DNA from 3 places in the Streptomyces sp. NPDC048650 genome. Region 2 is predicted to be linked to each of the others. Evidence: riboswitches for the same ligand, from Rfam matches in the RefSeq annotation. Region 2 holds a riboswitch; each other region holds the start of a gene.
What was found. Region 2 has a riboswitch for thiamine pyrophosphate ahead of thiC (phosphomethylpyrimidine synthase ThiC). Riboswitches for the same ligand answer to the same signal wherever they lie in the genome.

Region 1 (10,350 bases), on a different contig from region 2:
GTCGGTGGCCGGAACCTCCTCCAGCCCGGAGACCTGAAGGGTCGGTTCGGCCGCGGGGGCGGCGCCCGCGCGACCGCGGCGGCGCCGGCTCTCGCGCGGTTTGCCGCCCAGGGCCCAGCCGGTGGAGAACCCGCGCCGGAAGGAGAGCGTGACGTTGGTCTGGCCGACGGCGAAGGCGATCAGCCCCACCGCGATCACGATCACCTGCGGCAGGGCGACGCCGACGACCACGCCGAGGAAGCCGACGAAGGCCAGCAGCCGCCAGCGCAGCCGGGCCTTGTACTGGAGCAGCACCTCGGCCAGGAGCCAGACCGCGACGAGTCCGAATGCGATGTAGAGGATCGTCCAGCCCATATACGCCCCTCTTCCGCCGCTGTCCGGCCACCGTAGATCAGGACTGCTGGTGCAGCCCCAGATTCTCGTAGATCTCCAGGGTCGCCGTGGAGTGGTTCAGGGTAATGAAGTGCAACCCCGGAACGTCCTCGGCCATCAAGCGCGCACACAATTCCGTCGCGTACTCGATGCCAATGGAGCGTACCGCCGCCGGGTCGTCCTTGACGGCCAGAATGCGGTCGGCCAGCTCGGGCGGGAACGCAGCATTGCTGAGCTGCGCGAAGCGCTCGATCTGGCGCACGTTCGTGACGGGCATGATCTCCGGAATGATCGGCGTCGAGCAACCCGCAGCGGTGACCCGGTCGCGCAGCCGGAAGTAGTCCTCGGGGTAGAAGAACATCTGGGTGATGGCGAAGTCGGCGCCGGCCCGGCACTTGTCGACGAAGTGCGTGACGTCGGTGTCCCAGTCCGAGGAGCGGGGGTGCATCTCGGGGAAGGCGGCGACGCCCACGCAGAAGTCGCCGGACTCCTTGATCAGTCGGACCAGGTCGGCGGCGTAGTCCACGCCCTGCGGGTGGCGCACCCAGTCGCCCATCGGGTCACCGGGCGGGTCGCCGCGCAGCGCGAGCATGTTGCGGATACCGGCGTCGGCGTACTGCCCGATGACATTGCGCAGATCGGCCAGGGAGTGGTTGACGGCGGTCAGATGGGCGACCGGGGTGAGGGTGGTGTCGGTGGCGATGCGTTCGGTGGCGCGCACCGTGCCCTCACGGGAGGTGCCGCCGGCGCCGTACGTCACGGAGACGAAGGTCGGGGAGACGGCCTCGATCCGGCGAATGGCGTTCCACAGGGTCCGCTCGCCCTTCTCGGTCTTCGGGGCGGCGAACTCGAACGAATACGACTGCTTGCCGGAAGCCAGCAGCTCGCGCACGGTGCGTGCGCGATCAGTCCTGGTGGAAGCTGTACCTAGGGCCATACGGGCAGGTTAACCAGAGGCCCGGCGCACACCAACCGGCGGACGCATTTGTCCACCCGTTGGACATCTTCCCGGCCACCAGCCGTCCGGAATTCGCCTCCCGGCCCACCCGCGGGCCCGCTAGGACGCCTGGGCGCCCCAGGTGCGGATCCGCTTCGCCAGCTCCGCGGCGGCCGTGCCCGGGTCGTCGGCCTCGGTGATCGCCCGTACGACCACGACGCGACGGGCGCCGGCCTCCAGGACGTCGTCGAGATTGCCGGCATCGATCCCGCCGATCGCGAACCAGGGGCGCTCGGGGGCGCGCCCGGCGGCGTATCGGACCAGATCGAGGCCGGGGGCGTGGCGGCCGGGCTTGGTGGGGGTGGGCCAGCACGGGCCCGTGCAGAAGTAGTCCACTCCCGGCTCGGCCATTGCAGCGTCCACCTCGGCCTCGGCGTGGGTGGAGCGGCCGAGGAGGACGTCCTGGCCGAGGACGGCGCGGGCCGCCGGTACCGGGAGGTCGCCCTGGCCCAGGTGCAGCACCTGGCTGCCGATGGCGTGGGCGACGTCCGCGCGGTCGTTGACCGCCAGCAGCTTGCCGTGCCGCCGGCAGGCGTCCGCGAAGACCTCCAGGTGGCGCAGCTCCTCGCCGGCCTCCATGCCCTTGTCGCGCAGCTGGACGATGTCCACGCCCGAGGCGAGCACCGCGTCCAGGAACTGCGCCAGGTCGCCCTGCCGCTTCCGGGCGTCCGTGCAGAGGTACAGCCGGGCGTCGGACAGGGCCTGTCGTGCGGTGGTCATCGGGCGGTCTTCCCCCAGATCGGGGGCGTATGGGCCGGAGCTCCGGCCCATACGCCCCAAGGATGCGGTTTACGGATTCGGGTGCGGTGGCGTCAGACGGCGAGCGCCTGCGCCCGGCGCTTCACCTCCGTGCCGCGGTTCTCGCGCAGCGCCTGCGCCGGGGTGCCGGGCAGGGTTTCGTCGGGCGTGAAGAGCCATTCCAGCATCTCGTCGTCGGCGAAGCCGTCGTCGCGCAGCAGGGTCAGGGTGCCGACGAGGCCCTTGACGACCTTGCCGTCCTGGATGAAATCGGCGGGCACATGGAGCGCCCTGTTCTCGCCGCGGCGCACCGCGATCAGCTGGCCCTCCTTGACCAGCTGCCGGACCCGCGTCACTGCGATGCCGAATTCTTCGGCGATGTCGGGGAGGGTGAGCCAGGCGGGAACGAGTCCATCGATGTTTGCGTCAATCTCGGTCACAGGACAAGCGTGCCACCTCGGACTGACAGCCGGTAGCCGGGATCGCCGTCCGGGCCGTCCGGCACCCCGGAGGGTGATGCCGCGCACCCGGTCAGCGCGCCGCCGCCTTCAGCGGAAGGGTGGCGTCCGCGGCGCGGTCGCGGTCGAGGGCGGCGCCCTTCTCGATGAGTTTGCGCCCCTGGGCCAGGTCGCGGGGGCGGCCGACCGCGAGCAGGGCGGCCAGCCGGTTCTCGCGCAGCCACAGCACGGCCCAGGAGGCACCGGCCGGGTCGCCGCGCCAGATCGTCTCGTCGGCGCCCTCGTGGTGGCCCGCGTACTGCACGAACCGCCCGAACTGCTCGGACCAGAAGTACGGGACCGGGTCGTAGACCACGCCCTCCGCGGCGCCGCGCGTGATGTTCTCGGCGACCGTACGGGGGCCCTGGAGGGCGTTGTCCCAGTGGTGGATCAGCAGCCGGCGGCCGTAGCGGGCCGACGGGAAGGAGGCGCAGTCGCCGACCGCGAAGACGTCGGGGACGGAGGTGCGCAGCTGGTCGTCGGCCAGTACGGAGCCGTCCTGCGGCGAGAGGGCCACGCCGGAGCCGGCCAGCCAGGCGGTCGCGGGGCGGGCACCGATGCCGACGACCACGGCGTCGGCGGGGAGGGTGGTGCCGTCGGCGAGGGCGACCTCGCCGGAGGAGACGGCGGCGACCCGGGTACCGGTGCGCAGCTCGGCGCCGGCGTCCGCGTACCAGGCGGTCATTCGGTCGGCGACCTCGGCGGGCAGCGCACCGGCCAGCGGGCGGTCGGCGGCCTCGACGACGGTGACCGTGGAGCCCGCCTCGCGGGCCGCGGTGGCGAATTCGGCGCCGATCCAGCCCGCGCCGACGACCACGACCCGCTGCCGGGCGGCGAGCACCGACCGCAGCCGCTCGGCGTCGTCGAGGGTGCGCAGCAGGTGGACGCCGGCCCGGCCCTCGCTGCCGGGCAGCAGGACGGGGTCGGCGCCGGTGGCGAGCACCGCGTGGTCGTAGGCGATCGGGCCCTCGGCCGTGTCCATCTCGTGGGCGCCGGGGCGCAGGGCGGTGACCGGGCGGCCGAGGTGCAGATCGATACCGAGGGCGGCGAAGTCGATGTCGAAGGTGGCGCCGTCGGCCGTGCCGAGCAGCAGTGCCTTGGACAGCGGGGGGCGGTCGTAGGGCTGGTGCGGCTCGTCGCCGAGCAGGGTGATCGCACCGCGCCAGCCCGCCTCGCGCAGGGCGACCGCGGTCTGCACGCCGGCGATTCCCGCGCCGGCGATCACGACGCGCGGCGTGTGGTCAGGGTCCTGGGAGGACTTGCTCTGCTCGCTCACCCGATCACTGTAGGACGGTGGGAGAGGCCGCCCGCAGCACCGCGCAAGGAGATCTCTGACACAGCGTCACGGACGGTGACGCCCCGGACCGGGCCCGGGGGCGCTGTCCCATGGCGCCTTACGGCGCGTCGCGGACCCGTATTAGGGTGACGGGCACACGCACTCGCGGGAGCCCGGACGCACCGGGCTGAGAGGGAGGCTGGCCGGCCTCCGACCGTACGAACCTGATCCGGGTCATGCCGGCGAAGGGAGGGGCTGGACGCCCATGCATCCACCTGCGACACGCTCCGCATCAGCCACGGGCCACCCTGACGTCCTGGTCATCGGGGGCGGCATCATCGGTCTGGTCACCGCCTGGCGGGCGGCCGGCCGCGGTCTGACCGTCGCGGTCGCCGACCCCGATCCCGGTGGCGGCGCCGCCTGGGTGGCGGCCGGCATGCTGGCCGCGGTCACCGAACTCCACTACGGCGAGGAGGTCCTGCTCGGCCTCAATCTGGCCTCCGCGCGGCGCTATCCGGACTTCGCCGCCGAGCTGGAGGAGGCGAGCGGGCAGCAGACCGGCTACCGGCGGTGCGGCACGCTGGCCGTGGCGCTGGACGCCGACGACCGTGCCCATCTGCGCGAACTGCACGCGCTGCAGAACCGCTCCGGACTGGACTCGCAGTGGCTGACCGGGCGCGAGTGCCGCCGTCTGGAGCCGATGCTGGCCCCCGGGATCCGGGGCGGGCTCCGGGTCGACGGCGACCATCAGGTCGACCCACGGCGGCTGGCGAGCGCGCTGCTGGTCGCGTGCGAGCGGGCCGGGGTGGTCTTCCACCGCTCCCGGGCGGAGCGGCTGACGGTCGACGGCGGGCGCGCCTCGGGTGCCGAACTCGCCGGGGGCACCCGGCTGCCGGCCGGTCAGGTCGTGCTGGCCGCGGGCAGTGACAGCGGGCGGCTGGCCGGGGTGCCGCAGGCGGTGCTGCCGCCGGTGCGGCCCGTCAAGGGGCAGTTGCTGCGGCTGCGGCTGCCGCGGGTGCCGGCCGGGAGCCCCCCGTTCCTGTCGCGCACCGTACGGGCCGTCGTGCGGGGCAATCCGCTCTATCTGGTGCCCCGGGAGAACGGCGAGCTGGTCGTGGGGGCCACCAGCGAGGAGCTGGGCTGGGACACCACGGTCACCGCGGGCGGCGTCTACGAGCTGCTGCGCGACGCCCACGAGCTGGTCCCGGGCATCACGGAGCTGCCGCTGGTGGAGACCTGCGCCGGACTGCGGCCCACCTCCCCCGACAACGCGCCGCTGCTCGGACCGACCGACCTGCCCGGCCTGCACCTGGCCACCGGGCACTTCCGCAACGGCGTGCTGCTGACGCCCGTCACCGGCGAGGTGATGGCCGAGGTGCTGGCCGGCGGGAGCCTTCCGGACGAGGCCCGCCCCTTCTCCCCCGCGCGCTTCACCGCCCACCGGGCCGAGCACGCCCACGTCCCAGAGGAGCAGCCCGTATGAGTGCCCCCCCTTCCACGGTGTCCGTGTCGGTCAACGGCGAATCCCGCCGGATCCCCGGGGACCTGACCCTCGACCGTCTCGTCGCGACGCTGACCCGGGCGTCCGCCGGGGTCGCCGCCGCGGTCAACGAGACGGTGGTGCCGCGCACCCAGTGGCCCACCACCCCGCTCGGCGACGGCGACCGCGTCGAGGTGCTCACCGCGGTCCAGGGAGGCTGATCCGGAACATGGCGGACGATCTGCTCACCATCGGTGACACCACCTTCACGTCCCGGCTGATCATGGGCACCGGGGGCGCGCCCAGCCTCGACGTCATGGAGCGGGCGCTGCTCGCCTCCGGTACGGAACTGACCACGGTCGCCATGCGGCGGCTGGACCCGACCGTGCAGGGCTCGGTGCTGTCCGTGCTGCGGCGGCACGCGATCCGGGTGCTGCCGAACACCGCGGGGTGCTTCACGGCGGGCGAGGCGGTGCTCACCGCCCGGCTGGCCCGGGAGGCGCTCGGTACGGACTGGGTCAAGCTCGAGGTGGTCGCCGACGAACGCACCCTGCTGCCCGATCCCGTCGAGCTGTTGGACGCCGCCGAAACCCTGGTGGACGACGGTTTCACGGTGCTGCCGTACACGAACGACGATCCGGTGCTGGCCCGGAGGCTGGAGGAGGCGGGCTGCGCCGCGATCATGCCGCTGGGCTCGCCGATCGGGTCGGGCCTGGGCATCCGCAACCCGCACAACTTCCAGCTGATCACGGAGCGGGCGGGCGTTCCCGTCATCCTGGACGCGGGTGCGGGCACCGCATCGGATGCCGCGCTCGCCATGGAGCTGGGCTGTGCGGCGGTGATGCTGGCGTCCGCGGTGACCCGGGCGCAGGAGCCGGAGCTGATGGCCGAGGCGATGCGGCACGCGGTCGACGCCGGACGGCTGGCGTACCGGGCGGGCCGGATCCCGCGCCGCCACTTCGCGCACGCGTCCTCGCCGGCGGAGGGCGTCGCGGCGCTGGACCCGGAGCGGCCCGCCTTCTAGACGGCGGACGGGTACACCCTCGCCGGGTACCCCCTGGGGGTGCACCCGGCGAGGTCTGTGGGTGCGGCGCATCCGGGCGACCCCCTCTCCCGGCACCGCTCCTGGCACCGCTCCCGGCACTGTTCCTGTCACTGTTCGGCTGCAGTCCGCCCCGAGTGACCGCCGCGGCGTCGGAGCAGCCGGTAATGCCTCGTAGACTCGTCTGCCGTGGATACGACCCTTCAGGACCCGCTCGAGGGCCAGCTGCTCGACGGCCGCTACCGCGTTCAGGCGCGCATCGCCGCCGGCGGGATGGCCACGGTCTATCGGGCCTTGGACACCCGGCTCGACCGCGTACTCGCGCTGAAGGTGATGCACCCGAGCCTGGCCACGGACGCGGCGTTCGTCGACCGCTTCATCCGGGAGGCCAAGTCGGTCGCGCGCCTTTCGCACCCGAACGTGGTGGGCGTCTTCGACCAGGGCACCGACGGCACGTACGTCTATCTGGCGATGGAGTACGTCGCCGGGTGCACACTGCGCGATGTGCTGCGGGAGCGGGGCGCGCTGCAGCCGCGGGCGGCGCTGGACATCCTGGAGCCGATCCTCGCGGCCCTGGGTGCCGCGCACCGCGCCGGTCTCGTGCACCGGGACATGAAGCCGGAGAACGTCCTGATCGGTGACGACGGCCGGGTCAAGGTCGCCGACTTCGGCCTGGTGCGGGCGGTGGACACCAACACCACCGCCTCCACCGGCTCCGTCCTGGGCACCGTGTCCTATCTCGCCCCCGAGCAGATGGAGCACGGCACCGCCGACGCCCGGGTCGACGTCTACGCCTGCGGTGTGGTGCTCTACGAGATGTTCACCGGCGGCAAGCCGCACACCGGTGGCTCCGCGGCGCAGATCCTCTACCAGCATCTGCACGAGGACGTCCGACCCCCGTCCACCCTGGTGCCCGGCCTGGCGCCGCAGCTGGACGATCTGGTGGCGCTGGCCACCGCCCGCGATCCGCAGCTGCGCCCGCAGGACGCGGCGGCGCTGCTGTACCGGGCGCGGGAGACCCGTGCCGAGCTGACCGGCGAGCAGCTTGATCTGGTGCCGCCGCAGGCGCACGAGCTGCCCGCCGGCGACGCCGAGCGGACGGATGTCCTGCCGCGGCTCGGCGGGCCGGCGGCACCGGGCGAGGTCGAGCTCAACCGCACCAGCCGGCTGGAGATGCCGCTCGGTGACGAAGTACCTCCCGGCGACCGGACCACGCGGCTTCGCCCGGTCCCCGCGCCGGCGCCGCGCGACGGCCTGATCCAGCGGCACAAGGTCCTCACCGTCATCGCGGCCGTACTGCTGGTCCTCGGCGTGGGCACCGGCGTGTGGTACGTCAATGTCGGCCAGTTCACGGCCGTCCCCGCCGTCCTCGACATGCCGCAGGCCAAGGCGGTCAAGACGCTGCGCGACGGGGGGCTGGGCGTGAAGGTGGTACGCGACTTCAGCTCGAATGTGGACCGCGGGCATGTCATGTCCACGGACCCGGCGACCGGCAAGCAGATCCGCGGGACGGACACGGTCACCCTCACGATCTCCCGTGGCCCGGAGATCGTCTCCGTACCGGACCTCTCGGGCACCCCGGTGGCCGACGCCAAGCGCAAGCTGCGCGACCTGGGGCTGACTCCGGGCACCGTGCAGCGGGATTTCAGCGACGAGGTCGCCAAGGGTTCGGTGATGCGCACGGACCCGGCCGCGGGCAGCAAGCGGCACCCGGACACCGCCGTGGGGATGACGGTCAGCCGCGGCTCCGAGATCCAGGTGCCGGACGTGGTCGGGGACGACCGCGCCGATGCGGTGTCCTCGCTGCGCGAGGAGGGTCTGCGGGTGAAGTTCGCGGAACAGCCGGTCTTCTCGCAGGAGGACAAGGGCACCGTCGCCCAGCAGTCGCCCGGCGCGGACCACTCGCTGGGCACGGGCGACACGGTCACCCTCACCCTCTCCAAGGGGCCGCAGATGGTCACCGTGCCGGACGTCACCGGCCAGAGCGAGGCGGACGCCAAGAAGACGCTGGAGGACAGCGGCTTCGCGGTCGAGGTCAAGAAGCCGTTCCTCTTCCCGCAGGACGAGGTCGAGAGCCAGTCCGTCGAAGGCGACGACCAGGCCCCGAAGGGCAGCACGATCACCATCCGACTGAAGGGCGCCCTCTAGGCTGCCGGCCCCCGCCGGTCGGCGTCCGCGGGACGGCGGCCGGCGGGCACCTGGCACCCTGGGAGGGTGAGTACACCCCAGCACGACGACGCATCGCGCGCCCGCGCGCGCAATCCGGTCGGCGGCCATGTGCCGGTGGCCGGCGGCCTGGCGAAGACCGGCCTTCCGTACGCCCGTGAGATGGGCGCCGAGACCGTACAGGTCTTCGTGGCGAACCCGCGCGGTTGGGCCACGCCCCCCGGAACTCCCGAGCAGGACGAGGCGTTCCGGGCGGCCTGCGCGCAGGAGCGGATCCCGGCGTACGTCCATGCGCCGTATCTGATCAACTTCGGGTCGCACACCGAGGCGACCGTCGAGAAGTCGGTGGCCTCGCTCCGCCACTCGCTGCGCCGGGGCCGGGAGATCGGCGCGCTCGGCGTGGTCGTGCACACCGGCTCGGCGACCGGCGGCCGGCCGCGCGCCGAGGCGCTGGCGCAGGTCCGGGAGCGGATGCGGCCGCTGCTGGACGAGCTGACACATGACGACGACCCCTGGCTACTGCTGGAGCCGACGGCCGGGCAGGGCGCTTCGCTGTGTGCGCCGGCCGAGGATCTGGGGCCGTACTTCGACGCGCTGGACCGGCATCCGAGGCTCGGCGTGTGCCTGGACACCTGCCACGCCTTCGCGGCCGGGCACGACATGGCGGCGCCGGGCGGGATGAAGGCGCTGCTGGACGAGCTGGTGGAGGTCACCGGCGAGGGCCGGCTGAGGCTGATCCATGCCAACGACTCCAAGGACGTGGTCGGCGCCCACAAGGACCGGCACGCGAACATCGGCTCCGGGCACATCGGCGCGGAGCCGTTCGGCGAGCTCTTCCGGCATCCGGCGACGGACGGGGTTCCGCTGGTGATCGAGACGCCGGGCGGCAAGGAGGGGCATGCGGCCGACGTGGCCCGACTGAAGGGGCTGCGGGCACCGGACACTCTTTGAGTTATACCCCTAGGGGGTATATGGTTCCCACTGTCGGGCCGGAACCGCTACCTCTCACCGGGAGCTTCCATGCAGCACCGCACACCCCACGACCACACCACCGACGCCGCCGGCACGGCCGCCGCGAGCGCACCGGCCGAAGCGGGCCACAGGGACCACAGCGGCGCCACCGCAGGCTGGACGACGGCCGCCAGGGCCACCCTGCACTGCCTCACCGGCTGCGCCATCGGCGAGGTCCTGGGCATGGTGATCGGTACGGCGCTGGGCTGGCACAACGCCCCGACCACGATCCTCGCGATCATCCTCGCCTTCGCCTTCGGCTACGCCCTCACCCTGCGCGGCGTACTGAAGGCGGGCGTCGGCTTCCGTACGGCGTTCCGGATCGCCCTCGCGGCAGACACGCTCTCCATCGCCGTGATGGAGCTGATCGACAACGGCGTGATCGCGCTCTGGCCGGGCGCGATGGACGCCCAGCTGTCGGACGTACTGTTCTGGGGCACCCTGGCCGCCTCACTGGCGCTCGCCTTCGTGGTGACCACACCGGTCAACAAGTGGCTGATCGGCCGCGGCCGGGGTCATGCGGTGGCGCACCGGTACCACCACTGAGGGCGGCCGGGCGCGGGCGACGTCAGAGCTCGGGGCCCTCGCCCGGCGCCTCCTGGTACGAGTAGCGCTGCTCGCGCCAGGGGTCGCCGAGGTTGTGGTAGCCGCGCTCCTCCCAGAAGCCGCGGCGGTCCGCCGTCATGTACTCGATGCCGCGGACCCACTTGGGCCCCTTCCAGGCGTACAGGTGCGGAACGATGAGCCGGGCCGGGAAACCGTGTTCGGCGG
Region 2 (10,350 bases):
CCGGTACGCAGGCCCGGTGACAGCCAGAACTTCTTACGGGTGAGCCAGAGCCCGGCCAGCCCGATGGCGAAGGACGACATGCCGAAGCCGATCATCCAGCGGAAGCCCCAGTAGGCAACGGGGATGTTGGGCCGGTAGTCGCCGGGCCCGAACTTCTGCTGCTCGGCCTTGTTGACGTCGTTGATGCCGGGGACCGGCGACGTGAAGTCGTTGTGCGCGAGGAAGGAGAGCAGGCCGGGGACCTCGATGGCGACCGTGTTGTGGCCCTTTTCGACATCGCCGTACGCGAAGACGGAGAACGGCGCGGGCTCCTCCTTGTCCCACAGCGCCTCGGCGGCGGCCATCTTCATCGGCTGCTGCTTGAACATGACCTTGCCGAGCGAGTCGCCGCTGATCGCGGTGAGCAAGCCGGCGACTACCAGGGTGACCAGGCCGAGCCGCAGCGACGTCCGCATGACCTTGACGTGCTTCTTGCGCATCAGGTGGAACGCGGCGATGCCGACCATGAACGCGGCGCCGGTCAGGAAGGCGGCGGTGAGCGTGTGGAAGGCCACGACCAGGGTGGTGTCCTGGGTGAGCACCTTGAGGAAGTCGGTGAGCTCGGCACGTCCGGTCACGGCGTTGTACTTGTAGCCGACCGGATGCTGCATCCAGGAGTTGGCGGCGAGGATGAAGTACGCGGACAGGATCGTGCCGATCGAGACCATCCACATGCAGAAGCAGTGGATCTTCTTCGGCAGCTTGTCCCAGCCGAAGATCCACAGCCCGATGAAGGTGGACTCGAAGAAGAAGGCGATGAGCGCCTCGAAGGCCAGCGGGGCACCGAAGATGTCACCGACGAACCGCGAGTAGTCGGACCAGTTCATGCCGAACTGGAACTCCTGGACGATGCCGGTGACGACACCCATCGCGATATTGATCAGAAACAGCTTGCCCCAGAACTTCGTCGCCTTGAGGTACTTCTGCTTCGCCGTACGCACCCATGCGGTCTCCAGTCCGGCCACGAGAGCGGCGAGAGAGATCGTCAGGGGGACGAACAGGAAGTGGTAGACGGTGGTGATGCCGAATTGCCATCGCGCCAGAGTCTCTGGCGCCAACGCCAGTTCCACGTCGCTTCCTCCTTACGTCGCCGTTGCACCACGGCTACGGCAAAGTCCCTTTTGCGCCGATGACCGACGCAGACCGGGCGTGCGCTTGTGAACGCGTTCACATTCACAAGCATTATTACGCATGGGCTTTCAACCTTCGATAAGGGGGGTACGTGACCGCCGTCACGCAAGATTCCATGGCTCATGCATGTTTATTCCACGTTTACCGCGCGGCCCTTCCGCTGAACTTCAACATATTGTTGAATCCATGGCCATGAAGATTCGCATCTCCTGGCCCGCGGGGCACGTGACCGCGACCCTCGACGAGACCCCGACCGCCACGGCCCTGCTGGCCGCGCTGCCACTCGACGGCACCGCCCACACCTGGGGCGAAGAGGTCTACTTCGACACCGGGCTCACGCCCGCGCTGGAGGCCGGCGCCCGCCAGGTCGTCGAACCCGGCACGGTCGCCTTCTGGACCGAGGGCAACGCGCTCGCACTGCCCTACGGCCCCACTCCGATATCCCGGGGCGACGAGTCCCGCCTCGCCTCCCCGTGCAATGTGCTGGGACGCATCGACGGCGACCCCCGCCTGCTCGCCACCGTCCGAGGCGGCGATCCGATCCGCGTCCACAAAGCCTGAGGCCGCGGGTCGGTCGACCCGCGGCCCCAGCACCGCGCCGCACGGGCAACTCGCCCGCCCCGCAAGGAGTTACAGCGACTTGCGGAACTCCTGCGCGGCCTCCAGGAACAGATCCATCGCCGCGCTCTCACCGATCGTCACCCGCACCCCCTCACCGGGGAACGGCCGCACGACCACCCCGGCCCGCTCGCACGCCGCCGCGAAGTCGACCGTACGGTCCCCCAGCCGCAGCCAGACGAAGTTGGCCTGCGACTCGGGGACCGTCCACCCCTGTCCGACCAGCCCGTCGGCGACCCTGGCCCGCTCCGCCACCAGCGCATCGACCCGCTCCAGCAGTGCCGCCTCGCTGCGCAGCGACGCCACCGCCGCCTCCTGCGCCAGCTGGCTCACCCCGAACGGCACCGCCGTCTTCCGCAGCGCCGCGGCCACCGGCTCGTGCGCGACCGCGAACCCGACCCGCAGCCCGGCCAGGCCGTACGCCTTGGAGAAGGTCCGCAGCACACACACATTGGGCCGGTCGCGGTAGAGCTCGATGCCGTTCGGCACCTCCTCGTCGCGGATGAATTCGCAGTACGCCTCGTCCAGCACCACCAGGACGTCGCTCGGCACCCGGTCCAGGAAGGACTCCAGCTCGGCGCGGCGCACGACGGTGCCGGTGGGGTTGTTGGGGTTGCAGACGAAGATCAGCCGGGTGCGGTCGGTGATCGCGGCGAGCATCGCGTCCAGATCGTGCACCTCGCCGGCGGTCAGCGGCACCTGCACCGGGGTGGCACCGGACACCTGGGTGACGATCGGGTACGCCTCGAACGATCGCCAGGCGTAGATCACTTCATCGCCGGGCCCGGCGGTCGCCTGCACCAGCTGCTGGGCCACGCCCACCGAGCCGGTCCCGGTCGCCAGATGCGTCAGCGGCACCGAGAGATGCTCGGCGAGCTCCGCCATCAGGCCCGTGCAGGCCAGGTCCGGATAGCGGTTCAGGGCCCCGGCGGCGGCCACCGCGCTCTCCAGGACCCCCGGCAGCGGCGGATAGGGGTTCTCGTTGGAGGACAGCTTGTAGGCCGCGGGGCCGTCCGCCGCCGCGGGCCGCCCCGGCTTGTAGGTGGGGATGCCGCCCAGCGCAGCACGCAGCTTCGGGGTCTTCTCGCTCACCGCAGGTCCTCCTCGACCGTCCCGCTCGACTCCAATACTGCATACCTTATGAGGATTGCCCCGGTCGGCGGCAGCCCCAGATTCTCCGGCGGCATCCGTGGGCAGCCTCACGACATCCGCGCACAGGCTCTGCGGAGCGCTCCCCTCTCTGTTACGCGCCGGTGGCTCGCGCCCTGGCGCGCGTCCCTCGTGAAGGTGACTTGAGACCTCTTCGAGACCCGGGCCGATCGCCAGGCGAGGGCACCCGAAAACCCCGCGTATCATCGTCGTGGACGCCAACTACCTTGATTTCAAAGGAAATTGATGGCCCATCACTATGCAGAAACGTACCTTTTAACGAGCCTCGGCGGGGCCCCGCGAATGGCCCTGCCGAGCCCTACTATCGGCTCGCCATGACAGCAGCAGGGAAGCACCAGGTGAGCCGGTCGACCGGCCGCCGGCTGGGACGAGCGGGCATCCGGGACGTTGCCGCCGCGGCCGGTGTATCGATCACGACTGTCTCCGACGCGCTCAACGGCAAGGGTCGGCTTCCGGATGCCACCCGCAGCCACGTCCGCGAGGTGGCCGAGCGGCTGGGCTACCGCCCCTCCGCCGCCGCCCGCACCCTCCGTACCGGCAAGTCGGGGCTCCTCGGCCTGACCGTGACCACGTACGGGGATGAACCTTTCACCTTCACAGAATTCGCGTACTTCGCGGAGATGGCCAGAGCCGCCACCTCCGCCGCGCTGGCCCGTGGCTACGCACTGGTCATCCTCCCCGCGACCTCCCGCCACGACGTGTGGTCCAACGTCGCCCTGGACGGCACCGTCGTCATCGACCCGGCCGACGGCGACCCCGTCGTCACCGAACTCGTCCGGCACGGCATCCCCGTCGTCTCCGACGGCCGCCCCGGCGGCGCCCTGCCGGTCACCGGCTGGGTCGACAACGACCATGAAGCGGCCGTCCTCGGCCTGCTCGACCACCTCGCCGACGCCGGCGCCCGCCGCATCGGCCTGCTGACGGGCACCACCACCGACACCTACACCCGGCTCTCGACCACCGCCTATCTGCGCTGGTGCGAACGCGTCGGCCAGGATCCGGTCTACGAGTCCTATCCGGCACACGACCCGTGCGCCGGTGCCGTCGCCGCCGACCGGCTGCTGGCCCGCCCGGACCGGCCCGACGCCGTATACGGGCTCTTCGACCCCAACGGCACGGACCTGCTGGCCGCCGCCCGGCGCTACGGCCTGCGCGTACCCGAGGACCTGCTGCTCGTCTGCTGCAGCGAGTCCACCGTGTACGCCACCACCGAGCCGCCCATCACGACGCTCTCCCTCAAGCCACGCCGCATCGGAACCGCCGTCGTCCAGATCCTCATCGACGCCATCGAGGGCCTTGACCACGGTCACCCCATCGAACAGGTGATACCGACCGATCTGATCGTGCGGACCTCGTCCCAGCGACGTTCGACGCGGACGACCATCAGCCCCCCTCGGGGACCGGCCGGTACCTGAGCGCACGTCGTCGCGCGACGAATCATGCGTAACATCGCCGTCCACACGCCTCCTTGGGCCAGGAAAAAACAGGGTGATCCCGGGAGAAATCAGCCGCGAACGCCTGGCTCCCGCCGATTGACCACCCCCGGGTGCGTCACAACCCGCGAGCAGCATTCCTATGATGGGCGCACGACACCGCGGACCGCCGTCGACCAGGCAAGGTCCGAGAGGTGCACGGCGGCGCGACGGTGGAGGGGTCGATGACTCAGGGGGCCAGTCAGGGACCCATGGTGTGGACCATGGCGGGACAGATTCCGGCGTCCCCTCCGCCACCCGGGCCACGCTCCGGCGCGCCCGCGGGACCGCCTCCCATGCCACCGGCCGGACCGCCGGTGCATCTGCCCGCCGGGCCGCCGGCCGCACCGCCTCTGGTGCCGCCCCCGGCCGCGCCGGTCGAGCTGCCCGAGGAGTACACCCCGACCGCGCGGGACCTCCCGGTCATCGGTGCGGGCCGTACGGACACCCTCATCGACCGTCCGGCCGCCGACCTCGTGCCGGCGCCCGAGACCGTTCTCGAGCAGGACACGCCCGAGGGCATGGGCCCGCTCTATGTCGTCGGCGACGTCCACGGCTACTACGACGAGCTGCGCGAGGCGCTCGCCGCCGAAGGGCTGATCGACGCCGACGGCAACTGGGCGGCCGGCAACGCCCGCCTCTGGTTCCTCGGCGACTTCACCGACCGCGGCCCGGACGGCATCGGCGTCATCGACCTGGTCATGCAGCTCTCCGCCCAGGCCGCGGCGGCCGGCGGCTACTGCAAGGCCCTGATGGGCAACCACGAGCTGCTGCTGCTGGGCGCAAAGCGGTTCGGCGACACCCCGGTCCAGTCCGGCGCCGGCACCGCCTCCTTCCAGGCCGCCTGGCTGCTCAACGGCGGCCAGAAGTCGGACATGGACCGCCTGGAGGACCACCACCTGCAGTGGATGGCCCGCCTGGACGCCGTGATGGAGGAGGACGGGCATCTGCTCGTGCACTCCGACACCACCGCCTACCTCGAGTACGGCGACTCCATCGAGGCCGTCAACGACACCGTCCACGACGTGCTCACCCGCAGCGAGGCCGACGAAGTCTGGGATCTCTTCCGCAAGTTCACCAAGCGCTTCGCCTTCCGCGACGAGTCCGGCTCGGAGGCCGTGCGCGAACTCCTGGACGCCTACGGCGGCGAGCGCGTGGTGCACGGCCACAGCCCGATCCCGTACCTGCTGGGCGAGGTCGGCGCCGAGGACGGCGAGAGCGACGGAAGCGCCGTCGACGGCCCGCACGTCTACGCCGAGGGACTCGCCATCGCCATGGACGGCGGCGTCACCATGGCCGGAAAGCTGCTCGTCGTTCAACTTCCGCTGGCCGGCTGAGCCTTCACCCGGCAGCCGTCCGCCGGCCCGGTGACGGGTCGGCGGACCGGGCCGGCCGGGCGGATTCCGGTCGCGGCATTACTCAAATTCCGCAAACCCACTGTCACCCCCCGGCGGAGGCGCTCTACCATCGGGCTATCCGTAGCAGGCTCTCCTCCGTTTCCGCCCACAGCCCGGCCCAGCCGGCCCGTACGGCCCTACGGAGCATCGGGGGATCCACATGAACAGCGCTCCGCACCTGCTGAACGAGGACCGCGAGGAGTTCGCGCGGCTCCTCGATGAGGCACTGCGCACCGCCGGACACCGCCCGGACAGCCCCACGTCCGCCGCCGGAAAACACCTCGGCGCCGAGCAGTTGCGCACGATGGCCCTCAGCGCCACCACCGCCATCGCCGCCTGCGCGACGGCCGAATACCAACGCTACGTCCAGCTCCGCAGCGCCTTGCGCGCACCCGCTACGGCGCCCTCCGAGGGCGCGGAACGGGTATCGGAACCGACGGGGGAGAGCGGCGAGGCGACAGCTTCGGCCAGCGGCGCGGGGCCGGGCGACACCACGTCCATATCTCTGTCCCCGGAGGCGGCCGGCGCCGGGCTGGCCGCCATGATCGCCGTCCTGGTGCCGGTCCTGGCCGGTATCGCGGCCATCCTCTTTCTCCTCATCGGCTACATCCTGCGCGCCGTCAGCCCCGACAAGTCCATGGCCCAGCCGCTGATCAGCGTCGGCTGGATATTCGCCGCGCTGACGGCGGCCGGCTCCCTTGCGGCCATGGGCGGCCTCGTCATCACGGCCCTGCGCAACGGCTCCGCGTCCGCCCACGCCACCAGAGCGAACGAACTCCTGGCCGTGGACCTCGACCGCGCCCGCGACGCCTGGCGCCACGCCCTCCTCGAACGCGGCCTCCTGCCGTTTCTCCGTGAGGCACTCGCCGACGCCACACCCACCGCCGACCCCGCCCGGTACGTTCCCGGCCCCGCCCCGCAGTCCCGCATCCCCACCCTGGGCTACAGCCGCCCCGCCTTCAGCAGCCGGGACAACGGCCCGTCGGCTTCGCGCCCGCGCTATTCCAGTCCGGACTTCACCAGCCCGGAACACGGAGGGCGGGACGCCGACGAGGCATCCACGGAGTGACTCCTGGCTCCGCAGGGCCGGTCCGGCACAGGGGGCGACCACGGGCAAGCGGTCAGGAGGGCCGCAGGGCGTACGACGCCGCCATGACGCGAAGACCGGCGCCGCCGAGGCGGTCAGCCCCGGCGACGCCGGTCCACACGGGCGGAGATCCTCCTGCGGGCGTCAGTCCGCCATCGGCAGATACACGCGGTTGCCGCTGGCCGCGAACTCCTTGGACTTCTCCAGCATGCCGGCCTCGATCTCGCCGGGAGTCGCGTCCGCCTCACCGCCGAACTGCTCGGTGATGCTCCGGCTGATCTTCATGGAGCAGAACTTCGGGCCGCACATCGAACAGAAATGAGCCGTCTTCGCCGGTTCCGCGGGCAGGGTCTGGTCGTGGAACTCGCGGGCGGTGTCCGGGTCGAGGGCCAGATTGAACTGGTCCTCCCAGCGGAACTCGAAGCGCGCGTCGGAAAGGGCGTCGTCCCAGTCCTGAGCGCCCAGGTGGCCCTTGGCGAGGTCTGCCGCGTGGGCCGCGATCTTGTACGTGATGACGCCGGTCTTCACGTCGTCGCGGTCCGGCAGGCCCAGGTGCTCCTTGGGCGTGACGTAGCAGAGCATCGCGGTGCCCCACCAGGCGATCATCGCGGCGCCGATACCGGAGGTGATGTGGTCGTAGGCCGGTGCGATGTCCGTGGTCAGCGGGCCGAGTGTGTAGAACGGGGCCTCCTCGCAGATCTCCTGCTGGAGGTCGATGTTCTCCTTGATCTTGTGCATCGGGACGTGCCCCGGGCCCTCGATCATCGTCTGCACGCCATGCCGCTTGGCGATGGTGTTGAGCTCACCGAGCGTCCGCAGCTCCGCGAACTGGGCCTCGTCGTTGGCGTCCGCGATGGAGCCGGGGCGCAGACCGTCACCGAGCGAGTAGGTGACGTCATAGGAGGCGAGGATCTCGCAGAGCTCCTCGAAGTGCGTGTAGAGGAACGACTCCTGGTGGTGCGCCAGGCACCAGGCGGCCATGATCGAGCCGCCACGGGAGACGATGCCGGTCTTCCGACGGGCGGTGAGCGGCACATAGCGCAGCAGCACACCGGCGTGCACCGTCATGTAGTCGACGCCCTGTTCGGCCTGCTCGATGACGGTGTCCTTGTAGATCTCCCAGGTCAGCTCCTCGGCCTTGCCGTCGACCTTCTCCAGGGCCTGGTAGAGGGGGACGGTGCCGATGGGGACCGGAGAGTTGCGGAGCACCCACTCGCGGGTGGTGTGGATGTTCCGGCCGGTGGAGAGGTCCATGACCGTGTCGGCGCCCCACTTGGTGGCCCAGGTCATCTTGTCCACCTCCTCCTCGATGGAGGAGGTGACGGCCGAGTTGCCGATGTTGGCGTTCACCTTCACCAGGAAGTTCTTACCGATGATCATCGGCTCGATCTCCGGGTGGTTGATGTTGGACGGCAGTACGGCGCGGCCCGCCGCGATCTCGTCCCGGACGAACTCGGGCGCGACGTTCTCGCGGATGGCGACGTACTCCATCTCCGCGGTGATCTCGCCTCTCCTCGCATAGGCGAGCTGGGTCACCGCGGCACCGCCCCGGCCTCGGCGCGGCTGGCGCGGGCGGCCGGGGAAGACCGCGTCGAGGTTCTTGAGGCCACCGCGCGGCGAGGTGTGCTTGAGCCCGTCGTCCTCCGGGCGCAGCGGGCGGCCCGCGTACTCCTCGGTGTCGCCTCGGGCGATGATCCAGTTCTCCCGCAGCGGTGCCAGTCCGCGGCGGACGTCGGTGTCGATGTTCGGATCGGTGTACGGCCCGGACGTGTCGTACAGCGTCACGTCCTTGCCATTGGTGAGGTGCACCTTCCGGACGGGGACCCGGAGGTCGGGCCGCGAGCCGGAGACATAGCCCTTGTGCCAGCCGATCAACGGCCGGCCGCCGTCGGCGCTCTCGCCGCCGCTGGCACCGTTTTCGGGCGTGCGTGCATCCTGCAGAGTCATGAAGACCCAACTCCCTACGCCGGCATTACCCGGTAACAGGTTCGGCGGTCGACGCAGCGGCTTCCGTCCGCCGACGTTTCACGTGAAACGCCGCTGGGACGAAGGTCAGCGCCCTCTCAGCCCGGTGCTCCGAGCTCCCGCGATTGCAAAGGTGCCACCACGGTAGCGGCCGATGCGGCGGAGTGAACAGGGGGCCCGGGAGTTCTTGCAATGATCGGGCGGTGACCTCTCCCGAACCGCATCCGCCCTCCACGGCACATTCGCACGCCCACGGACATGGGCCGGCGGCGCCCGTCTCTCTTCATCTGCGCAAGGTCATCGCGGCGATTCTGATCCCGTTCGCGGCAGCAGTGGTGATCGGTCTGGTCGTGTTGTGGCCGGGGGGCGCTCCGTCCCACAAGCCGTCCGGCGTCGGCTTCGACCAGCCCACCGAACAGGCCCGAGTGGTCACGGTGAAGGAGGTGAACTGCGCGGATGTGCATGCCGAGCAGCAGCCTCAGCCGCCAGGGCCGCAGAGTTCGGCGCCGCCCGGGGGAGCGGCGACATCGCAGAACTGCGAGCAGGCGACGATCAAGGTCACCACGGGTGAGAACGCCGGGCGCACCTTCCGGACGGTGGTGACGCCGGACGCGTTGCGGCACTACACGACCGGCCAGGGTGTGGTGGTGGCCTACTCCCCCAAGGCACCGAAGGAACTGCAGTACTCGGTCACCGACGTAGACCGGACGCTGCCGATGTGGGTGCTGGCCGGCATCTTCGCCTTCGCCGTCGTGATCGTCGGCCGGTTGCGCGGGGTGCTCGCGCTCATCGCGCTGATCGCCAGTTTCGTGGTCCTGACGTTGTTCATCCTCCCGGCCATCCTCCAGGGCTCCAATCCGCTGGTGGTGGCGGTGATCGGCGGCAGCGCGATCATGCTCATCGCCCTCTACCTGTGCCACGGGCTGACGGCGCGGACCTCGGTGGCGGTGCTCGGCACGCTCGCCTCGCTGCTGCTGATCGCCGTGCTCGGTTCGGTGTTCATCGACTGGGCGCTGCTGACCGGCAATACGGACGACACGACGGGGCTGGTGCACGGCCTGTACCCGGACATCGAGATCCGCGGTCTGCTGCTGGCCGGGATCATCATCGGGTCGCTGGGTGTGCTCGACGACGTGACGGTGACCCAGACCGCCGCGGTGTGGGAGCTCAAGGAAGCCGATCCGTCGGCGAGTTGGCGCAAGCTGTACAGCGCGGCCATGCGGATCGGACGGGATCACATCGCGTCCGTCGTCAACACCCTCGTGCTGGCCTATGCGGGCGCGGCGCTGCCGTTGCTGTTGCTGTTCTCGATCGCACAGAGCAGCGTGGGGACGGTCGCCACGAGCGAGGTTGTCGCGCAGGAGGTCGTGCGCACGCTGGTGGGCAGCATCGGGCTGGTCGCCTCGGTGCCGCTGACGACGTTGCTGGCGGCGCTGGTGGTCTCGGCGGACCGCCGGGCGCAGGGCGAGCC
Region 3 (10,350 bases), on a different contig from region 2:
AAGAAGAACCCCGACGCGGTCAAGTTCGACGCCCTCGAATACAGCGAGGTCATCACCCGCGAGCTGAAGGTCGCCGATGCGACCGCCATCACCCTGTGCCGCGACAACAAGCTCCCGATTCTCGTGTTCGAGCTGCTCGCCGAGGGCAATATCGCGCGTGCGGTGAAGGGTGAGAAGATCGGCACGCTCGTCAGCGATCAGGGCACCCGGGCCTGACGGCCCCAACCGCCGAGATTCCGACGGGCTCCGGCCTGTAGGGGCGGCAACTCCCGGCCGTGGGAAGACCTCGGTACGGGGATGGACAACAGCCTGCCGGTCGGACACCGTGCAGGAGAAGACGCGCGGCAGGGGCGAGGCTCTGCTTCTTACCGATAGGACCAGGAGCAAGTGGTGATCGAAGAGATCCTCCTCGAGGCCGAGGAGAAGATGGAGAAGGCCGTCGTGGTCGCCAAGGAGGACTTCGCCGCGATCCGCACCGGGCGGGCGCACCCGGCGATGTTCAACAAGATCGTGGCGGATTACTACGGGGCCATGACGCCGATCAACCAGCTGGCGTCGTTCTCGGTGCCCGAGCCGCGGATGGCCGTGGTGACGCCGTTCGACAAGAGCGCGCTGCGCAACATCGAGCAGGCGATCCGAGACTCCGACCTCGGCGTCAACCCGAGCAACGACGGCAACATCATCCGAGTGACGTTCCCGGAGCTGACCGAGGAGCGCCGCAAGGAGTACATCAAGGTCGCCAAGGCCAAGGGCGAGGACGCGAAGATCTCGATCCGCAGCGTGCGCCGCAAGGCCAAGGAAACCCTCGACAAGCTCGTCAAGGACAAGGAGTCCGGCGAGGACGAGGTGCGCCGCGCCGAGAAGGAGCTCGACGACACCACCGCGAAGTACGTCGCGCAGGTGGACGAGCTGCTCAAGCACAAGGAATCCGAGCTCCTCGAGGTCTGATGAACGAGTCATCCTGGGGGACCCCGCCCGGCGCCGCTCACTGGGGGCCGACCGATCAGGGAATGGCCCCCACACTGCGTGGGGCGGCGCCCCCCGCCCCGGCGGGTCCCGTGTACGACGGGGGCGAGGCGGCGCAGACTCGGCCCATGCCCATCGTGCCCGAGCCGGGCGGACACCAGGACGACCACCGGGATCACCGGGACGACCGGGGGGCTGCTCGACTGAGTGGCCCCCTCTTCCGCGACGAAGAGCCGCAGGAGCCCATGTCCACTGCTTTCCCCGGTTCCCCCGAGCACGGCAGCTCCCGGGCCCCAGAGAAGCCGAAGAAGAAGAGCGCGGGGCGCAATCTGCGTGCCGCGATAGGGGTCGGCGTCGGCCTCGGCGTGATCATCATCGCGTCGCTCTTCGTCTACAAGCCGGTCTTCATCGGCGTCATAGCGATCGCCGTCGTCGTGGGCATGTGGGAACTGACCTCGCGGCTGTCGGAGCGCAAGGACATCCGCGTGCCGCTGGTGCCGCTCGCGGTGGGTGGCACCGCCATGATCGTCGCCGGATACGTCCGGGGTGCCGAGGGCGCGTGGGTGGCGATGGCCCTCACCGCGCTGGCCGTCCTGGTCTGGCGGATGACCGATGCGCCCGACAACTATCTGCGGGACGTCACGGCGGGCATCTTCGCGGCGTTCTACGTGCCGTTCCTCGCGACCTTCGTGGCACTGATGCTCGCCGCCGAGGACGACGGACCCCAGCGGGTACTGACCTTCCTGTTGCTGACCGTCGTCAGCGACACCGGGGCGTACGCGGTCGGCTGGCGCTTCGGCAAGCACAAGCTCGCGCCGCGCATCAGCCCCGGAAAGACCCGCGAGGGACTGGTCGGCGCGGTGCTCTTCGCGATGGTCGCCGGCGCCCTGTGCATGCAGTTCCTGATCAAGGACGGCATCTGGTGGCAGGGCCTGCTGCTCGGCCTCGCCGTCGCGGCCAGTGCCACCCTCGGTGACCTGGGCGAATCCATGATCAAGCGGGACCTCGGCATCAAGGACATGGGCACCCTGCTGCCCGGCCACGGCGGCATCATGGACCGCCTCGACTCCCTGCTGCCGACCGCACCGGTCGTCTGGCTGCTGCTCGTGGTCTTCGTCGGTTCGGGCTGAACCGCACAGGAGGCCGGGCCGGAGCCCTGAGGGGTCTGCCGCAGTACGCGGTGGGCCCCTCTCGCCATGTCCTGGCGCACGGAAGAGCCCTGGCCGGGGGTGTCCACGGTGGACGCGTGGGTGTGCCTGGGGCGCGCGATGCCGGGCCTGGCAGGACGGCGTCTCCGGTGTCCTGTCGTGTCCGCCCGGTGCCTCCGGTGCCTCCGGTGCCTCCGGGCGTCCCGGCACCTGGCCCCGGCCCTGCCCCCGGCCCGCGGACGTCATCGACTCTGACGGTAATGGTCGAGTTGGGTGACTCCGTTGTAGCCGTAGCTTTCGGGATGAAGTTCGTACAGCGCCACCCCGGCCACCGGGGGGAGCACACCGAGGGCCGTCCGCAGCAGTTCGTATGCCTCGGTGATGAAACGGGCCTTCTCCTCAGCGCTGTTGGTGCCGGCGGTGATGCTCACCTCCACATGAGCACCGGTGCACCCATCCATGGGCCGGCCCGCCACGAAATAGCGGTCGCCCGGCACCAGGTGCACATGGACCGTGGTGCGTCCGGCGGACTTGCCGAGAGCGGAGACGGCCAGGTCGGTCAGGCCCTCCGCGAGCGCCTGCTGGGTCGCCGGGGCCAGTTCGGGATCGGAGACGGTGACTCGGATGAAAGGCATGACGCGGCCGACTCTCTGAAGCGGGAGCGTACGACGGGGTGTGCCGGCGAGGTGCGACGGCGACGAGCGACGGCGACGTGTGACGACGCAGGACGGGCACGTGGGCGCCCGAGCCGCCGGCCCTGTCGTGAGGACGATCGTCAGCCTTCCCGACCGGAGATAATGAGTCCAACCAATATGATCGATGAGCCCATGAGGGGGACGCATGGCGCTGAATCTTCCTCAACTGCGGGCGTTCGTCGCGGTGGTGGAGGCCGGTGGGTTCGGCGCGGCAGCAACCGATCTTGGGCTGAGCCAGTCGGCGGTGTCGCATGCCGTCGCCTCGTTGGAGCGGATCCTCGCCGCCCCGTTGCTGGTGCGCACCGCACCCGTGCGCACCACGGCACTGGGAGAGAGCGTCCTGCCGCACGCCCGCCTGGCGCTCGCCGCGACGGAGGCGATCTGCGATACGGCGGCCGAGCACGAGCAGGCGACAGGAGGGACGGTGCGCCTCGCCTCGACTCCCACGGTCTGCCAAGGGCTGCTGCCCGCGCTGCTGCGTTACTGGTCCGAGCACGTGCCGGGCGTCTGCGTGCGGGTCTTCGGAGGCAGCAGCGCGGAGGCCGAGAGCTGGCTGGAGAACGGGACCGCGGACGCCGCCATCCTGGCCGATCCGCCCTCCCGCACCGGGGCGCTGCTGGCGACCGACCCGCTTCTCGCGCTGCTGCACGAGGACCACCCGCTCGCCCGCGAGGGCACCCTGCACGTGACGGATCTCGAGGACGACCCGCTGATCCTGTCGCCGAACGGCTGCGAACGCGACATACGAAAGATCTACCAAGCGGCCGGCGCCGGTTTTTCCCCCAGCCATCGCATCCGGGACCTCGGAACGCTCATCAGCATGGTCCAGGCCGGCATGGGCGTGTCGATCCTGCCGGGGATCGCGCGCCCTCTCGTCCCGGCCGACCTCGTCCTCGTCCCGATCGAGCCGCACCACAGCAGACGCCTCGTCCTGTGCGGACCGGACGAACGCCCCTGGTCACCCGCCGTGCGCGCACTCGTCGACTCCGTGGACCGGCTGACCCCGGCCGTGCTCAGTGGCGCATGACGTGCGGGGCGGAGGGACGCACGCCCATGACGCCATCTCCTGATCGCGTGAACAGCGGGGAAGAGGCGGCGTCGCGTGTCCGCCCCCCGCACCATGACCATGCCGACAACGTCGCCTCGTGGGACAACGCCGAGCCCGGTGACTTCTTGTAGGCGTTTGCCGCCTGGGTCGACGACGCGGGCGGCAAGTACCGGAGCGCCGGCCGTGACCTACCTGACAGCGGTGACCGGGGCTTCTTCGCCAGAGCTCCGAGCGCAGCCACCGTGTAGGAGAGGCGCACGGCGCCAACCCTGGGCCGTACCTGGGCCAACCCTTGCCGTACCTGGGCCGCGCAAGGTGGCCACCAGCGACGGAGGGCCACAGCGGGTGACCGCTCTCTCACCGGTCCCTCACCGCTCCCGCCTGGGGCTCCCTGGACGATCTGCCACACTGGACGCACCATGCCTGCACCCGGAGAACTCACTTTCGTCGCGCCGCGCGGGGCCAAGAAGCCCCCGCGGCACCTTGCCGATCTCAACCCTGTCGAGCGCCGTGAAGCGGTGGCTGCGATCGGGGAGAAGCCGTTTCGCGCCAAGCAGCTTTCGCAGCACTACTTCGCCCGCTACGCCCATGATCCGGCGCAGTGGACCGACATCCCGGCGGCGGCGCGCGAGAAGCTGGCGACGGAGCTGCTGCCGGACCTTATGAACGTCGTGCGGCACATCTCGTGCGACAACGACACCACCCGCAAGACCCTGTGGAAGCTGCACGACGGCACGCTCGTGGAGTCCGTGCTGATGCGCTACCCGGACCGGGTCACCATGTGCATCTCCTCGCAGGCCGGCTGCGGTATGAACTGCCCGTTCTGCGCCACGGGACAGGCCGGGCTGGACCGCAACCTCTCCACGGCCGAGATCGTGCACCAGATCGTGGACGGGATGCGCGCGCTGCGGGACGGTGAGGTTCCCGGTGGCCCGGCGCGGCTGTCCAACATCGTCTTCATGGGGATGGGCGAGCCGCTCGCCAACTACAAGCGGGTGGTCGGCGCCGTCCGGCGGCTGACCGACCCCGAGCCCGACGGGCTGGGGCTGTCCCAGCGCGGCATCACCGTGTCCACGGTCGGGCTGGTCCCGGCGATGCTGCGGTTCGCCGACGAGGGCTTCAAGTGCCGGCTCGCGGTGTCGCTGCACGCGCCGGACGACGAGCTGCGTGACACGCTCGTCCCGGTCAACACCCGCTGGAAGGTGCGCGAGGTCCTGGACGCGGCGTGGGAGTACGCCGAGAAGTCCGGCCGCCGGATCTCCATCGAGTACGCGCTGATCCGCGACATCAACGACCAGGCCTGGCGCGGTGACCTGCTCGGACGGCTGCTCAAGGGCAAGCGGGTCCATGTGAACCTCATTCCGCTGAACCCGACCCCCGGCTCGAAGTGGACCGCCTCGCGGCCCGAGGACGAGCGGGCGTTCGTCAAGGCGATCGAGGCGCACGGCGTGCCGGTGACCGTCCGGGACACCCGCGGCCAGGAGATCGACGGCGCCTGCGGGCAGCTCGCGGCCTCGGAACGCTGACCGCCCGCTGGTACTGTGTGATCGAACAAATGCACATTCCGACAGGGGAGCGCCACAGCGCTGAGAGTGCGGAAGCGTCGTAGAGCCACGGCGCCCGCAGACCCTTGAACCTCGCCCGGGTCATTCCGGGTAGGAAGTTCGGTAGTCACTCATGCTGTTGCGCCCTGCCCGGACCCGCCGGCCGTACGTCGTTGGACGTCGCGAGCCGTGGGCACCGGGCGGGGCCGCGTCTCTTCCTGGCCAGCCAGGAGGAAATCAGTGAGTACCACCAGAAGGATCACCGCGGCGGCGCTCGCGGCCGTGGTCGCGATGACCGCCCTCGCGGCGTGCGGCGGCGCGGACGAGGACGCCAAGACCGTCACCCTGGTCAGCCACGACTCGTTCAATGTCTCCAAGACGGTGCTGGCCGCCTTCGAGAAGGAGAGCGGCTACAAGGTCCGGGTGCTCAAGGGCGGGGACGCCGGGAAGGCCGTCAACCAGGCGATCCTGTCCAAGGACAATCCGCAGGGCGATGTGTTCTTCGGCATCGACAACACTTTGCTCTCGCGTGGCCTGAAGGAAGGCATCTTCAGCCCGTACAAGGCCAAGGGGCTGGCCGGTGTGCCGGCCGGCCTCCAGCTCGACAAGGGCAAGCACCGCGTCACGCCGCTCGACTACGGCGACATCTGCGTCAATTACGACCGCGCCTACTTCGCCCGGCACAAGATCGCGCCGCCACGGACCTTCGACGATCTGGTCAAGCCCGAGTACAAGGGGCTGCTGGTCACCGAGAACTCCGCGACCTCCTCGCCGGGGCTCGCCTTCCAGCTCGGGACCATCGCGAAGTACGGCACGGACGGTTGGCTCCGGTACTGGAAGAAGCTCAAGGCCAACGGCGTCGAGGTGGTCGACGGCTGGTACCAGGCGTACAACGAGCGCTTCTCGGGCTCCGCGGCGGGCAAGGCCAAGGGCGACCGGCCGCTGGTGGTCTCCTACGCCTCCAGCCCGCCGGCCGAGGTGCCGGGCAAGAAGCCGCAGCCGCGGCAGGCGCCGACCGGCGTCGCGACCGGCACCTGCTTCCGGCAGATCGAATTCGGTGGCCTGCTCAAGGGTGCCCGGAACGAGAAGGGCGGCAAGGCGCTGCTGGACTTCCTGCTGAGCCGGAAGTTCCAGGAGGACATGCCGCTGACGATGTTCGTCAACCCCGCGCTCAAGGACGCCAAGGAGCCGGCGCTGTTCACCAAGTACGGCGCGACGATCCCCAAGCCGGCGACGGTGCCCCCGGAGACCATCGCCGAGAACCGCGAACAGTGGATCAAGCAGTGGTCCTCGCTCGTTCTGAAGTAGCCCGCGCCCCGCGCACGAGGCCCGCACGGAGAACGGCGGTGCGGCTCGGCCTGATGGCCTTGCCGCTCGTCTTCTTCGCGCTGTTCTTCGCCTATCCGGTCGTGGCGATCGTCGGGCGGGGGCTCAAGGACGGCGGCCGGTGGCAGCTCGGCCGGATCGCCACGGTCCTGGGCGATCCCGATGTGCTCCATGTGCTGTGGTTCACCCTCTGGCAGGCGGCGGCCTCGACGGCGCTGACGCTGCTGATCGCGCTGCCCGGCGCGTATGTGTTCGCGCGGTTCGACTTCCCCGGCAAGCAGTTGCTGCGGGCGGTGGTGCTGGTGCCTTTCGTGCTGCCGACCGTCGTCGTCGGCTCGGCGTTCCTGGCGCTCGTCGGGCGGGGCGGACTGCTGGACGACCTGTGGGGCGTCCGCCTCGACACCTCGGTGTGGGCGATCCTGCTGGCCCATGTCTTCTTCAACTACGCCGTGGTCGTACGGACCGTCGGCGGCCTCTGGGGGCAGCTCGACCCCCGCCAGGAGGAGGCGGCGCGGGTGCTGGGCGCCGGCCGGTTCGCCGCCTGGCGGAAGGTGACGCTGCCCGCGCTCGGTCCGGCCGTCGCCGCCGCGGCGCTGATGGTCTTCCTCTTCACCTTCACCTCCTTCGGCATCGTGCAGATTCTGGGCGGCCCCACCTTCTCGACCCTGGAGGTCGAGATCTACCGGCAGACCGCGGACTTCCTGGACCTGCCGACGGCCGCCGTCCTCACGCTGCTCCAGTTCGCGGCCGTGCTGGGGCTGCTGGCGCTGCATGCCTGGACCGTGCGCCGTCGCGAATCCGCCCTGCGGCTCGTGGACGCCTCGACGACCGCCCGGCGACCGCGCGGCCGTGGACAGTGGGCGCTGCTGGGCGGGACGCTGGCCGTCATCGCCGTGCTGCTCGTCGTGCCCCTGCTGGTGCTCGCCGAGCGGTCCTTCGCCGGTCCGGACGGCTACGGAACGGGCTACTACGCATCGCTGGGCTCCGCCGCCTCCGCCGACAGCACCTTCGCGGTGGCCCCGCTCGAAGCGCTGGGCAACTCCCTCACCTGCGCCGTCGCGGCGACGTTGATCGCGCTGGTGGTCGGCGGGCTGGCGGCGGCGGCCCTGACGCGTCGGGGCGGCCGGCTCGTCCGCGGCTTCGACGCCCTCTTGATGCTGCCGCTCGGGGTGTCCGCCGTGACCGTCGGCTTCGGCTTTCTGATCACCCTCGACAAGCCGCCGCTGGACCTGCGGTCCTCGTGGTGGCTGGTCCCCCTGGCGCAGGCCCTGGTGGGTGTGCCGTTCGTGGTCCGGACGATGCTGCCCGTCCTGCGGGCGGTGGACGGACGACTCCGGGAGGCCGCGGCCGTCCTGGGTGCCTCGCCGTGGCGGGTCTGGCGCGAGGTCGATCTGCCGATGGTGCGGCGGGCGTTGCTCGTCGCCGCCGGCTTCGCCTTCGCCGTGTCGCTCGGCGAATTCGGTGCCACGGTCTTCCTCGCGCGGCCGGACCACCCGACTCTCCCGGTGGCCGTGGCACGGCTGCTGGGGCGTGCGGGGGAGACGAACTACGGGCAGGCGATGGCCCTGTCGACCATCTTGATGGTGGTGTGCGCCGCGGCCCTGCTGGTCCTGGAGCGTTTCCGCCCCCGGTCCCGTGCCGGCTCGGCCGGCGGCACCCCCATCGACCACTCCGGGGAGTTCTAGATGACGGCGCAGGACGGGACCACGCGGCAGCTGCTGCAACTGGGCGGTGTGACCGTCCGGTTCGACAGGGCCGGCGGGCGTCCCGCGCTCGACGCGGTGGATCTGGCGGTGGCCGCGCACGAGATCGTGTGTGTCCTGGGGCCGAGCGGCAGCGGCAAGTCCACGTTGCTCCGCGTCGTGGCGGGGCTTCAGCGGACCGATGCCGGACAGGTGCTGCTGGAGGGGCGCGATCAGGCCGGAGTGCCGACGCATCGCCGTGGCGTCGGGCTGATGTTCCAGGACCACCAGCTCTTCCCCCAGCGCGACGTCGCGGGGAACGTCGCCTTCGGGCTGCGGATGCGCGGCGCCTCGCGCGCCGACCGGGAGCGTACGGTGACCGAACTGCTGGACCTCGTCGGACTGCCGGGCGCGGAGCGGCGCGCCATCGCCGCACTGTCCGGCGGCGAGCAGCAGCGGGTCGCCCTGGCCCGGGCGCTCGCCCCGCGGCCTCGGCTGCTGATGCTGGACGAGCCGCTCGGCCAGCTCGACCGCGGTCTGCGAGAACGCCTGGTCGTCGAATTGCGCCGGCTCTTCGGGGAGTTGGGTACGACGGTGCTCGCCGTCACCCACGACCAGGGGGAGGCCTTCGCCCTGGCCGACCGGGTGGTGGTGATGCAGGACGGTCGGATCGCCCAGTCCGGCACGCCGCTGGAGGTCTGGCGGCGGCCGGCCACCGAGTTCGTCGCCCGCTTCCTCGGCTTCGACAATGTCGTCGAGGCGACGGTGCAGGGTGAGGCCGCCGTCACCCCGTGGGGCAAGGTGCCGGTTCCCGACGGCACTGCGGACGGGCCGTGCCGGCTGCTGGTGCGGCCCGCCGGAGTGCATCTGACGCCCGCCCCGGAGGGACTGCCCTGCACGGTCACCGCGCGGACGTTCCGCGGTACCCATGTCGCGCTGATGCTCCAGCCGTCCGGGGGGCCGCAGTTGGAGGCGGCCTGCGCGCTGCAGGACGCACCGGAGACCGGGGAACGGGTCGGCGTCGCGTTCGCCGCGCGGGACGTCGTCGTGCTGGATGCCGCGACGGAATGACCGCGCGCCCGCGCGCCGTAGGTCAGCAGCCGGTGCGCTGCCCGGTCAGGAGCCGGTGCGCTGCCCGGTCAGGGGCATGGCGGGCTGCTCGGCGGAACCGGCGCCGCCGGTGGCCGACGGGGGCCGCGGTGCGTCGCCGTCCGGTGCCGGGCGGTCGCCGGACGGACTCTCCTGCGGGCCGTGTGCGTCACCGGCCGTGTCCGGTACGGCCTCGGGATCCGGTGCGCCGCACCAAGCGACCGCGACGGCCCCGGCGACCGCCACCACGAAGCCGAGGACCGCGACCCAGGCGAAGCCCGTCCGGGAGGCATCCCCCAGCCACAGCACTCCCAGGATGCCGGGCACCACGGTCTCGCCCACCACCAGAGCCGCCGTCGCGCCGTTGACCGAGCCGATCTGCAGGGCGACGGTGTGCAGATACATGCCACCGATCCCCGCGACGAGAATCGCGTACAGAGCGGGATCGCCGAGCAGGGACGGCAGAGCGAGGGGATCGACGCCGTTCAGTACCCGCACACCGACGCCGAGCGCCCCGAAGCCCAGGCCGGAGAGCAGGCCGGCGAGGATCGCGGCACGGCCGCCCAGCAGCCGCACGATCAGTGTGCCGCCGCCGACGATCGCCAGGGACGCGGCCAGCAGCCACCAGTGTCCGGCGATCGGTGTGTCGCCGCCGCCTTCGGGGCCGGCCGCCGTGGCGAGCAACACCAGTGCCGAGCAGACCACCCCGATGGAGACCCATTCCGGCCGGGTGAGCCGGATGCCCAGGAGCTTGATGCTCAGCACTGCCGTGATCACGAGGTTGGCGCTGATCACCGTCTGGGAAAGGAAGAGCGGCAGCAGTCGGGCAGCCAGTGCGCCGAGTGCGAACCC

Region 1: it holds a riboswitch for thiamine pyrophosphate, as region 2 does, so the genes downstream of both, thiO (glycine oxidase ThiO) here and thiC (phosphomethylpyrimidine synthase ThiC) in region 2, are expected to answer to the same signal.
Region 3: it holds a riboswitch for thiamine pyrophosphate, as region 2 does, so the genes downstream of both, ACGFML_RS05570 (thiamine ABC transporter substrate binding subunit) here and thiC (phosphomethylpyrimidine synthase ThiC) in region 2, are expected to answer to the same signal.

The regions. Positions count from the first base shown of each region.
Region 1 covers NZ_JBICVM010000011.1:217,040-227,389, forward strand. Annotated here, with positions in the region: gene ACGFML_RS28220 (hypothetical protein) at 1-354, opposite strand, end outside; gene metF (methylenetetrahydrofolate reductase [NAD(P)H]) at 392-1,309, opposite strand; gene thiE (thiamine phosphate synthase) at 1,430-2,089, opposite strand; gene ACGFML_RS28235 (Rv2175c family DNA-binding protein) at 2,182-2,547, opposite strand; gene ACGFML_RS28240 (NAD(P)/FAD-dependent oxidoreductase) at 2,639-3,880, opposite strand; TPP riboswitch at 4,036-4,148, shown strand; gene thiO (glycine oxidase ThiO) at 4,146-5,363, shown strand; gene thiS (sulfur carrier protein ThiS) at 5,360-5,581, shown strand; gene ACGFML_RS28255 (thiazole synthase) at 5,590-6,384, shown strand; gene pknB (Stk1 family PASTA domain-containing Ser/Thr kinase) at 6,592-8,550, shown strand; gene ACGFML_RS28265 (deoxyribonuclease IV) at 8,617-9,519, shown strand; gene ACGFML_RS28270 (DUF4396 domain-containing protein) at 9,589-10,125, shown strand; gene ACGFML_RS28275 (sulfite oxidase-like oxidoreductase) at 10,148-10,350, opposite strand, start outside.
Region 2 covers NZ_JBICVM010000006.1:108,093-118,442, reverse strand. Annotated here, with positions in the region: gene ACGFML_RS18445 (cytochrome ubiquinol oxidase subunit I) at 1-1,109, opposite strand, end outside; gene ACGFML_RS18440 (cyclophilin-like fold protein) at 1,363-1,731, shown strand; gene hisC (histidinol-phosphate transaminase) at 1,801-2,880, opposite strand; gene ACGFML_RS18430 (LacI family DNA-binding transcriptional regulator) at 3,273-4,373, shown strand; gene ACGFML_RS18425 (metallophosphoesterase) at 4,727-5,767, shown strand; gene ACGFML_RS18420 (hypothetical protein) at 5,988-6,896, shown strand; gene thiC (phosphomethylpyrimidine synthase ThiC) at 7,059-8,861, opposite strand; TPP riboswitch at 8,856-9,012, opposite strand; gene ACGFML_RS18410 (YibE/F family protein) at 9,083-10,350, shown strand, end outside.
Region 3 covers NZ_JBICVM010000001.1:1,209,536-1,219,885, forward strand. Annotated here, with positions in the region: gene pyrH (UMP kinase) at 1-216, shown strand, start outside; gene frr (ribosome recycling factor) at 391-948, shown strand; gene ACGFML_RS05550 (phosphatidate cytidylyltransferase) at 948-2,096, shown strand; gene ACGFML_RS05555 (4-oxalocrotonate tautomerase family protein) at 2,357-2,749, opposite strand; gene ACGFML_RS05560 (LysR family transcriptional regulator) at 2,955-3,836, shown strand; gene rlmN (23S rRNA (adenine(2503)-C(2))-methyltransferase RlmN) at 4,277-5,383, shown strand; TPP riboswitch at 5,417-5,537, shown strand; gene ACGFML_RS05570 (thiamine ABC transporter substrate binding subunit) at 5,642-6,709, shown strand; gene ACGFML_RS05575 (ABC transporter permease) at 6,748-8,412, shown strand; gene ACGFML_RS05580 (ABC transporter ATP-binding protein) at 8,413-9,480, shown strand; gene ACGFML_RS05585 (hypothetical protein) at 9,526-10,350, opposite strand, start outside.